Linked DNA regions of Paeniglutamicibacter kerguelensis. The protein of the gene in region 2 interacts with the protein of the main gene of each other region in a pairwise test. Links are inferred from orthologs where the notes say so. Each region holds a gene or a part of one and is shown on either strand. Other genes may lie near its edges.

Region 1 (2,804 bases), on a different replicon or contig from region 2:
CAGTACTTGAAAGCAAGCTTAGCGGTTCCCTTGGGACAGGAATAACGAATCGCGGAGCCTTCAAAGTGGTGGTGTGATGCGCTGTCTCACATTTCCGGCAACGAATCATTTACCAGAACGACAGCATGGAGTTTGAGCTTACCGGCTTTTATGTTTCGGTGCTCTTGGGGCAGCAGTTTTCAGCTCGTGAGTACAAGGTCTTCCGAGGATGGAGTCGGAGCTCACCTTATGGGGCTCTTCATTTTCTCCTTGGCTAGCGTCGAGTCCGAAGTCTCGACTGAGGCGAATGTGCTTCATGTCGGGACGAATAATGCGAGTTCAACGCAGGAATCCCTGGGAACAGTTTTCTGGTTGTCATTCGATCCAAAAACAAAGCTTGCGGTTGGCCGAGAACAGGCCCATGGAGCCATCAACTTATACTCCGCTGGCATTCCCGGTATTGGTTTCCGCCAAGTCACGAGATCCGTCCCAAAAAGTCCTTTTGGGCGTCGTTTCGTCGGATGGGCGCAAAACAGGTCTTGTTATTTGGATGAAGTAGAAATTTGGGATTAGTAGTGTTAATAACCCCTGTGGATACTGTGGATAAGCCTGATTGGCCGCGAGGGTACGCCGATTATGCATGTGCACAACATGTGATTGGGAGTGACACTGAGTCTCACTACCCCGTGGACAACTTTCCGCGTGATTTAAGGGATCCACAGCTTTGCATGTAGTTATCCGCAGGCTTAGCGGGGTAGTCCACTTAATGATCCACAGCTTTATCCACACCTGTGGTTAAAGGCTTTTTCGGTTGTTAGCCCTCGCGCTGCCGCTGCTTGATGCGGTTGGTCAGTTCGGTGACCTGATTGAAGATGGCGCGGCGTTCCGCCATGAGTTCGCGAATCTTGCGATCCGCGTGGATCACCGTGGTGTGGTCGCGACCGCCCAGTTCCTGGCCGATCTTCGGCAGGGACATGTCCGTCAGTTCGCGGAGCAGGTACATTGCAATCTGTCGGGCGGTCACCAAGGTCCGCGTCCTGGATTTGCTGTTGAGCTCTTCGATCGTGAGGTTAAAGTACTCGGCGGTCTGCGCAACGATGGTCGCCGGAGTGATCTCTTGGGCACCTTCATCGGTGATCAAATCCTTGAGCACCGTTTCGGCCAGGCTCATGTCAACGGACTGATTGTTCAGCGACGCAAAAGCAGTCACTCGAATCAGCGCACCCTCAAGCTCCCGGATGTTCGTGGAGATTTTCGACGCAATGTATTCCATGACCTCGTCCGGAGCCGAGAGATTCTCCGCATTGGCCTTCTTGCGCAGAATGGCAATGCGGGTTTCAAGCTCGGGTGGCTGAATATCGGTCAGCAGACCCCACTCGAAACGTGAACGCATGCGGTCTTCAAAGCCGGCCAACTGCTTGGGTGGCAGGTCCGAAGTAATCACAACCTGCTTGTTGTGGTTGTGAAGTGCATTGAAGGTGTGGAAGAACTCTTCCTGGGTGGCATCCTTGTTTGCCAAGAACTGGATGTCGTCAATAAGCAAGATATCCACGTTGCGGTAGGTCTGCTTGAAGCTGGCACCTTCATCGTCACGGATGGAGTTGATGAAATCATTGGTGAACTCTTCAGAATTTACGTATCGAACGCGGATTCCGTTGTAGAGATGCCGGGCGTAATGGCCGATCGCATGCAAAAGGTGGGTCTTGCCAAGTCCTGAATCCCCATAGATGAACAGCGGGTTGTATGCCTTTGCCGGCGCCTCGGCAACTGCCACTGCCGCTGCATGGGCAAAACGGTTTGATGAGCCGATGACAAAAGTGTCAAAAATGTACTTGGGGTTCAGCCGTCCGAATTCCTGGGAGTTCGACGGAGGAGCGGGCTGCGGCAGAGCATCGCTGATGCGTGCCTTGGGAACCGGCGGCTGTTCAACGGGAGCAACGACAACTTCTTCGGGGATCAAATCCGAATCAATGCTGAATGCGCAGCGAATATCGGATTGGAAGACCAGCTTCAGCGATTCTTCCAGCGGCTCCTTGAGCTGGGTCTGGAGAACGTCGCGGGTCAGTTCGTTGGGAACCGCCAGCAACAGGGTAGAACCAATGAGCCCCTGTGGCTGGGCCAGAGCGGCGAAGGCACGCTGCATGGGAGTAACGCGGTCATCCTGTTCGATGTGGCGTACTACCTGGCGCCAGGCACTACCGACGCTATTCGACTCGTCCGTGCTCATATTTTGGCCCCTTCAATCTGATTCGACGACCAAACGGTCGACGAATGGGGACTGTAACTACGGAACCCCAACGAATAGATTCTAGCGGTCATCCACAGTGTTATGCACAGTCAGTGGATAACCTGTGGTGGATAACGCATGGGAGCTTGCAAATCTGCGGGTTTACAAGTAAAAATTGAGCTCTAGGATGCGCGTGTCAGACCCGCTTTTGATGTCGGCATGACGATTATCAACCGCTGTATCCACAATTAAGATCACATTGTGCACAGGGTGGGTCGGGACCGTCTTTGGCTCCAATTTGACGTACCTTCTCCGGCTCCCCTATCGTTGTGTAGTCCTATGTGTGCACTTTTGGCTCTGTTTGGTGCCTTCAAAATTCTTCCGAATCGCGAATGTTCCCGACAATCCATGAGGCGCCACCGAATACGAGCGTCGGCCTGTTCTTCCCTTTTTAGTAGCAACGGGTAAGGCGCATCACATGATCGTCTTGGAGTTACTACCGTGAGCAAGCGGACTTTTCAGCCGAATAACCGTCGTCGTGCCAAGAAGCACGGTTTCCGACTTCGTATGCGTACCCGTGCAGGCCGCGCCATCCTGG
Region 2 (4,616 bases):
TCGATGGCGCGGCCGGCTTGGCCCGCGGCGTGCATCAGCGCGGTGCCCACCGGGTCGGCACCCATGGTCAGGCCGCCGGCATTGGTGAATTCGATGCCTGCCTCGTCGAGCATTTCCAGCATGACGGAGCCCACCAGCGGTGCAGCCTCGTGGTGCAGCGTGATGCGGCGAAGGTCAATGTAGTAGTCGGCCTCCTTGCCGGAGGAGAGGATCACCTTGCCGTGTACTACGGCGAGTTCCTTAACGAGTTCAAGCAAGCGGGCGCGAGCGGCAGTGTTGGTCATAGCTTCAATTCTAGTTTGTGGGCAACGGTGCTTGCATCCCGCCGCGGACGCACGCCGCGTCCGGGCACTTCACGCGATTCTTCGGCACCGGGAGGCGATCCGGAAACTCGCTACAGACAGGCGAGCGGTTGCAGGGATAGGCTGAGGCCATGAACGATCTTCGCCCCTTGGGTTACTGGCTCAAATTGGTTGACTCGCTCATTTCTGAGCAGTTCGCCAACTCCCTCGAAGAGCACGGCGTCACGCGCCGCCAATGGCAGCTGCTCAATGTGCTGTCCCGCGGCCCCGCCACCGGCGGGGAACTCACTGCGGCGCTTGCCCCCTTCTTCGGTGAGGCCCAGGCGGAAGATGAACCCACGAGTCCCTCAGAGCATTTGGCCGAGCTGGTGGATTCCGGCTGGGTTTCGGAACAGGGCCACACCTTTGCCCTGACCGAGCGCGGCGCGGTGTCACTGGACCGCCTGAAGGAGATCGTCGACGGGATGCGCGAGGAATCAAGCGCCGGCATCAGTGCCGAAGACTACGCAATCACCGTGCGTTCCCTGCAGCAGATGGCAACAAACCTTGGCTGGGACCCGGACAAGCCCCCGGCCGACGCCTGAAAACGGCTTCCCAAACCCCCTGTTGCGTCACGTTGCCGGTCGTTCCGCCGCGCCCGAAGCCGAGCACGCTAGGCTAGGTGAATGCGCGAATTACAGGCCCTGATCATCAAGGAAATGGGCGTCAAGCCCCACATCGACCCGGCGGCAGAGGTGCGCGCCCGCATCGATTTCCTGAAGGAGTACCTGCTTGCCACCGGCACCAAAGGATTTGTCTTGGGCATCTCCGGCGGACTTGATTCAACGCTCGCCGGGCGTCTGGCGCAGCTTGCCGCCGAAGAACTGCGCGACTCGGGCGCCAGTGCCAAGTTCGTGGCCGTGCGGCTGCCCTATGGACAACAACTCGACGAGGCAGACGCGCAGGCCGCCATGGATTTCGTGGCCGCGGACATTGAACGCACCCTAAACGTGCAAGCCGGTGTCGACGGTCTCGAGGATGCTTTCCTCTCCGCGACGGGCGCGCAGATTTCCGATTTCAACAAGGGCAACATCAAGGCACGCATGCGCATGATTGCCCAGTATGCGCTGGCCGGGGAAGAAAACCTGCTGGTGCTCGGCACCGACCACGGGGCCGAATCCGTCACCGGGTTCTTCACGAAATTCGGCGACGGCGGGGCGGACATCCTCCCGCTCTTTGGGCTGAACAAGCGGCAGAACCGCGAACTGCTGCGCCACCTCGACTCTCCGCGATTCCTGTGGGAAAAGGTTCCCACAGCGGACCTGCTCGACGGACGGCCGTTGCGCACCGACGAGGACGAGCTCGGCATCTCCTACGACAACATCGACGACTATCTTGAGGGCCGGGACATCCCGGAGGACGCCGCCCAGAACCTGGAGCGCAAATTCCTGCGTTCGCGGCACAAGCGGACGACGCCCGTCACCATCTTCGATTCGTGGTGGAAGGCCTGAGCCATCTCGAATCACGCCTAGGCTAGAAGCGTGGAAAACATGGATAACGCAGCAGCCCCCGTGACCTCGCCGGAGGAAACCCGGCAAGCGCCGGAACCGGATTGTCCCGTTCCGACCGGGGAGCTGGTTCAGCCGATCATCTTGCTGGTGGACCGCGAGGATCCGTGTGCCGAAGACCGGGGAATTGCGGTTGCCGCCCTCGCCTCGGTCACTGCGTTGCTTGCGAATCCACGCCACCCCTACTGGAAGCCTTGGGCCCAGGGGGCATTTGCCAAGAGCGTCCGCCGGGCAGACGCCAAGATGTTCGCGAAGGTTGCCAGCGAATTCCCCGACCATGCATTGGCCGAGATCGGGGACGCCAAGGCCCTGGGTTTTGCCCCGATGCAGGCGGATTCCTTGCCGAAGCGCTTGGCAAAGCTGCAGGTTTCGGGGACAACGCTCCCGGCAGGAGCCACGGGTGAATCAACGAACGTGCGGATCGTACTCAATGACTCACTGGGCATGAGCACCGGCAAGGCCGCGGCCCAGGCCGCCCATGCACTTTTCGCCTGGGTGCTGGAGGGGGAACCGCGCGACGTCGACAAATGGCGCGGCGACGGCTGCGGGTTGTCGGTTGAGCGCCTCGGCGCAGCGGAATTCCGGCGCCAGGCCCGCGAAGCGAACGGCCCGGTGATCCACGATGCGGGCCGAACCGAGATCACTCCCGGCTCGGCCACCGCGTTCGTGAAAATCGGCTAGACGAAGGCCGAAACCCCGGTCACGGCCCTGCCCACAATCAGTGAATTGATTTCGTAGGTTCCCTCATAGGTGTGGAGGATTTCGACGTCGCCGAACAGCTTGGCCATTTCGTGATCAGTGGTGACACCATTTCCGCCCAGCAGTGCGCGTCCCTTGGCTGCCGATTCCCTGGCCAGCCGGGTGGTCGTTGACTTGGCCATTGCCGCTTGGACCATTTCCAGCTGGCCCCTTTCCTGCAGGCGTGCCACGTCCACCATCAGGGAAAGGCTGGCCATGGCATTGCCCAGGATTTCCGCCAGCGGCAACTGCACCAACTGGAACTTGGCGATCTGCCGACCGAATTGCTCGCGTTCCAGGGCGTAGTCCCTGGCGATGTCGAAGATCCCCAGTTGGACGCCGGCAGCCTGCCAGCCTACCCACGCCCGCGAATGCATCAGCAATTCATTGGCCTTGGCAAAGCTTGTCGCGCCGGGGAGCCTGTTGGCCTCCGGAATGCGGACGGAATCCAGCTCGATGTCGGCGTTCTGCATGATGCGCAGGCCGATCTTGTTGCCGATCTTGGTCGCGGAAAAACCGGGGCGGTCCGATTCGACAATGAATGCCTTGATCTGGCCGTCGCCGGTGTCCCGAGCCCAGACCAGTGCGAAGTCGGCGATGGTGCCCGACCCGATCCACCGCTTGGAGCCGCTGATCACCCATTCCCCGCCCTCGCGCGTTGCAGTGGTTGACAGGCCACCGGCTATGTCTGATCCGTGGTCGGGCTCGGTGAGGGCGAAAGCGCCAAGCGCCGCGAAATTCGTGAGACGGGGAAGCCACCGCGCCTTCTGCGCCGCCGACCCAAACTCGTGGATCATGCCGACAATCAGTTCGTTGTGGATGCCGACCAGTGCCGAGAGCGAGACGTCCGCGCGTGCCGCCTCGACGTAGACCAGCCCCTTGAACAGGTCGCTGCTTCCGTCGGTCTGGATGCCACCGAGCCCGAATGCGGCCATTTCCGGCAACAAGTGGTGCGGGAATTCCTCGCGGTTCCAATAGCCGATGCTCTCCGGGCGCACCCTGTTTTGGAGAAAGGCGCGGATTCCCTCGAGCCGTTCGCGTTCGGCATCTCCCAACAGCTGCCAGGTATGCATCAGATCGGCTTCGGGGTAGGGCTGCGGTCGGGTGCGGATCGTGTCGATGCCGCCTTCGTCATAGCCGCGGTCTTTGCTCCATGGCACGGTGGGACTCCCTCGCTTGTCTTCCTGTTCGGAGGCTGCAACGCACACTTCCAAACGCTTGGATATCCAAGTATATTTGCGAGTGACTTGAATCACTAGGGCTTCCTACTAACTGGTTTCCGCGCGAAAGGCAGCAATGACGACTACCGAAGAATTCCGCGCCGCACGCGATCAGCTCCTTGGGCTGCGCACCAACTACGAGCTGGCCCGCACGGAATTCCGGTGGCCCCGCTTCACCGCGTTCAATTTCGGCCTCGACTGGTTCGACGCCGTCGCCGCCGATCCGGCACGCTCCGACGCCAACGCCCTGATCATTGTCGAAAAGGACGGAAGCTCAACACGGCGGACGTGGGCCGAACTCTCCCTGCGCTCGAACCAGCTCGCCAACTGGATGAGGTCAATCGGCATGGTCCGCGGTGAAAAGACCATCGTCATGCTCGGAAACCGCGTGGAGCTGTGGGAAATCATGCTGGCCGGAATCAAGCTGGGCATGGTCATGATTCCCACCACCACGCAGATGAACCGGCCGGACCTGCAGGACCGGATCGACCGCGGAAACGCCCGCTGGGTCATTGCCGGAGCTGCCGATACGGCAAAATTCGACGGCGTCGCGGGCGACTACCGGATCGTGCACGTTGACGGGGGCGCCCCGGAGGCCGGATTCAACTACTCCGACAGCCACCGGGCGGACGTCGAGTTCGTTCCCGGGGAGCCCACGCTGGCGGATGAAACCCTGTTGCTGTATTTCACCTCGGGGACCACCTCGAAGGCCAAGCTTGTCGAGCACACCCACACTTCCTACCCGGCAGGGCACCTGAGCACCATGTTCTGGATCGGACTGGAACCCGGCGACGTGCACCTCAACGTCG

Evidence for each region. The genes of interacting proteins can lie anywhere in the genome.
Region 1: the proteins of nadE (region 2) and dnaA interact in binary tests that used the Escherichia coli proteins (3 or more experiments, as listed by UniProt). The link is inferred for Paeniglutamicibacter kerguelensis from one-to-one orthologs.

The regions. Positions count from the first base shown.
Region 1 is NZ_JAGIOF010000001.1:4,084,712-4,087,515, reverse strand. It holds dnaA (chromosomal replication initiator protein DnaA), read right to left. Parts: upstream 2,207-2,804; coding sequence 794-2,206; downstream 1-793. Other genes in the region: rpmH (50S ribosomal protein L34), read left to right, coding at 2,708-2,804. UniProt on the Escherichia coli protein: Plays an essential in the initiation and regulation of chromosomal replication. Binds in an ATP-dependent fashion to the origin of replication (oriC) to initiate formation of the DNA replication initiation complex once per cell cycle.
Region 2 is NZ_JAGIOF010000004.1:402,630-407,245, forward strand. What follows is about bases 1-2,879. They hold nadE (ammonia-dependent NAD(+) synthetase), read left to right. Parts: upstream 1-967; coding sequence 968-1,792; downstream 1,793-2,879. Other genes in these bases: pyrE (orotate phosphoribosyltransferase), read right to left, coding at 1-284; JOF47_RS21155 (MarR family winged helix-turn-helix transcriptional regulator), read left to right, coding at 434-886; JOF47_RS21165 (peptidyl-tRNA hydrolase), read left to right, coding at 1,832-2,530; JOF47_RS21170 (acyl-CoA dehydrogenase family protein), read right to left, coding at 2,527-2,879. In the rest of the region: more of JOF47_RS21170, read right to left, coding at 2,880-3,660; JOF47_RS21175 (AMP-binding protein), read left to right, coding at 3,884-4,616. UniProt on the Escherichia coli protein: Catalyzes the ATP-dependent amidation of deamido-NAD to form NAD. Uses ammonia as a nitrogen source.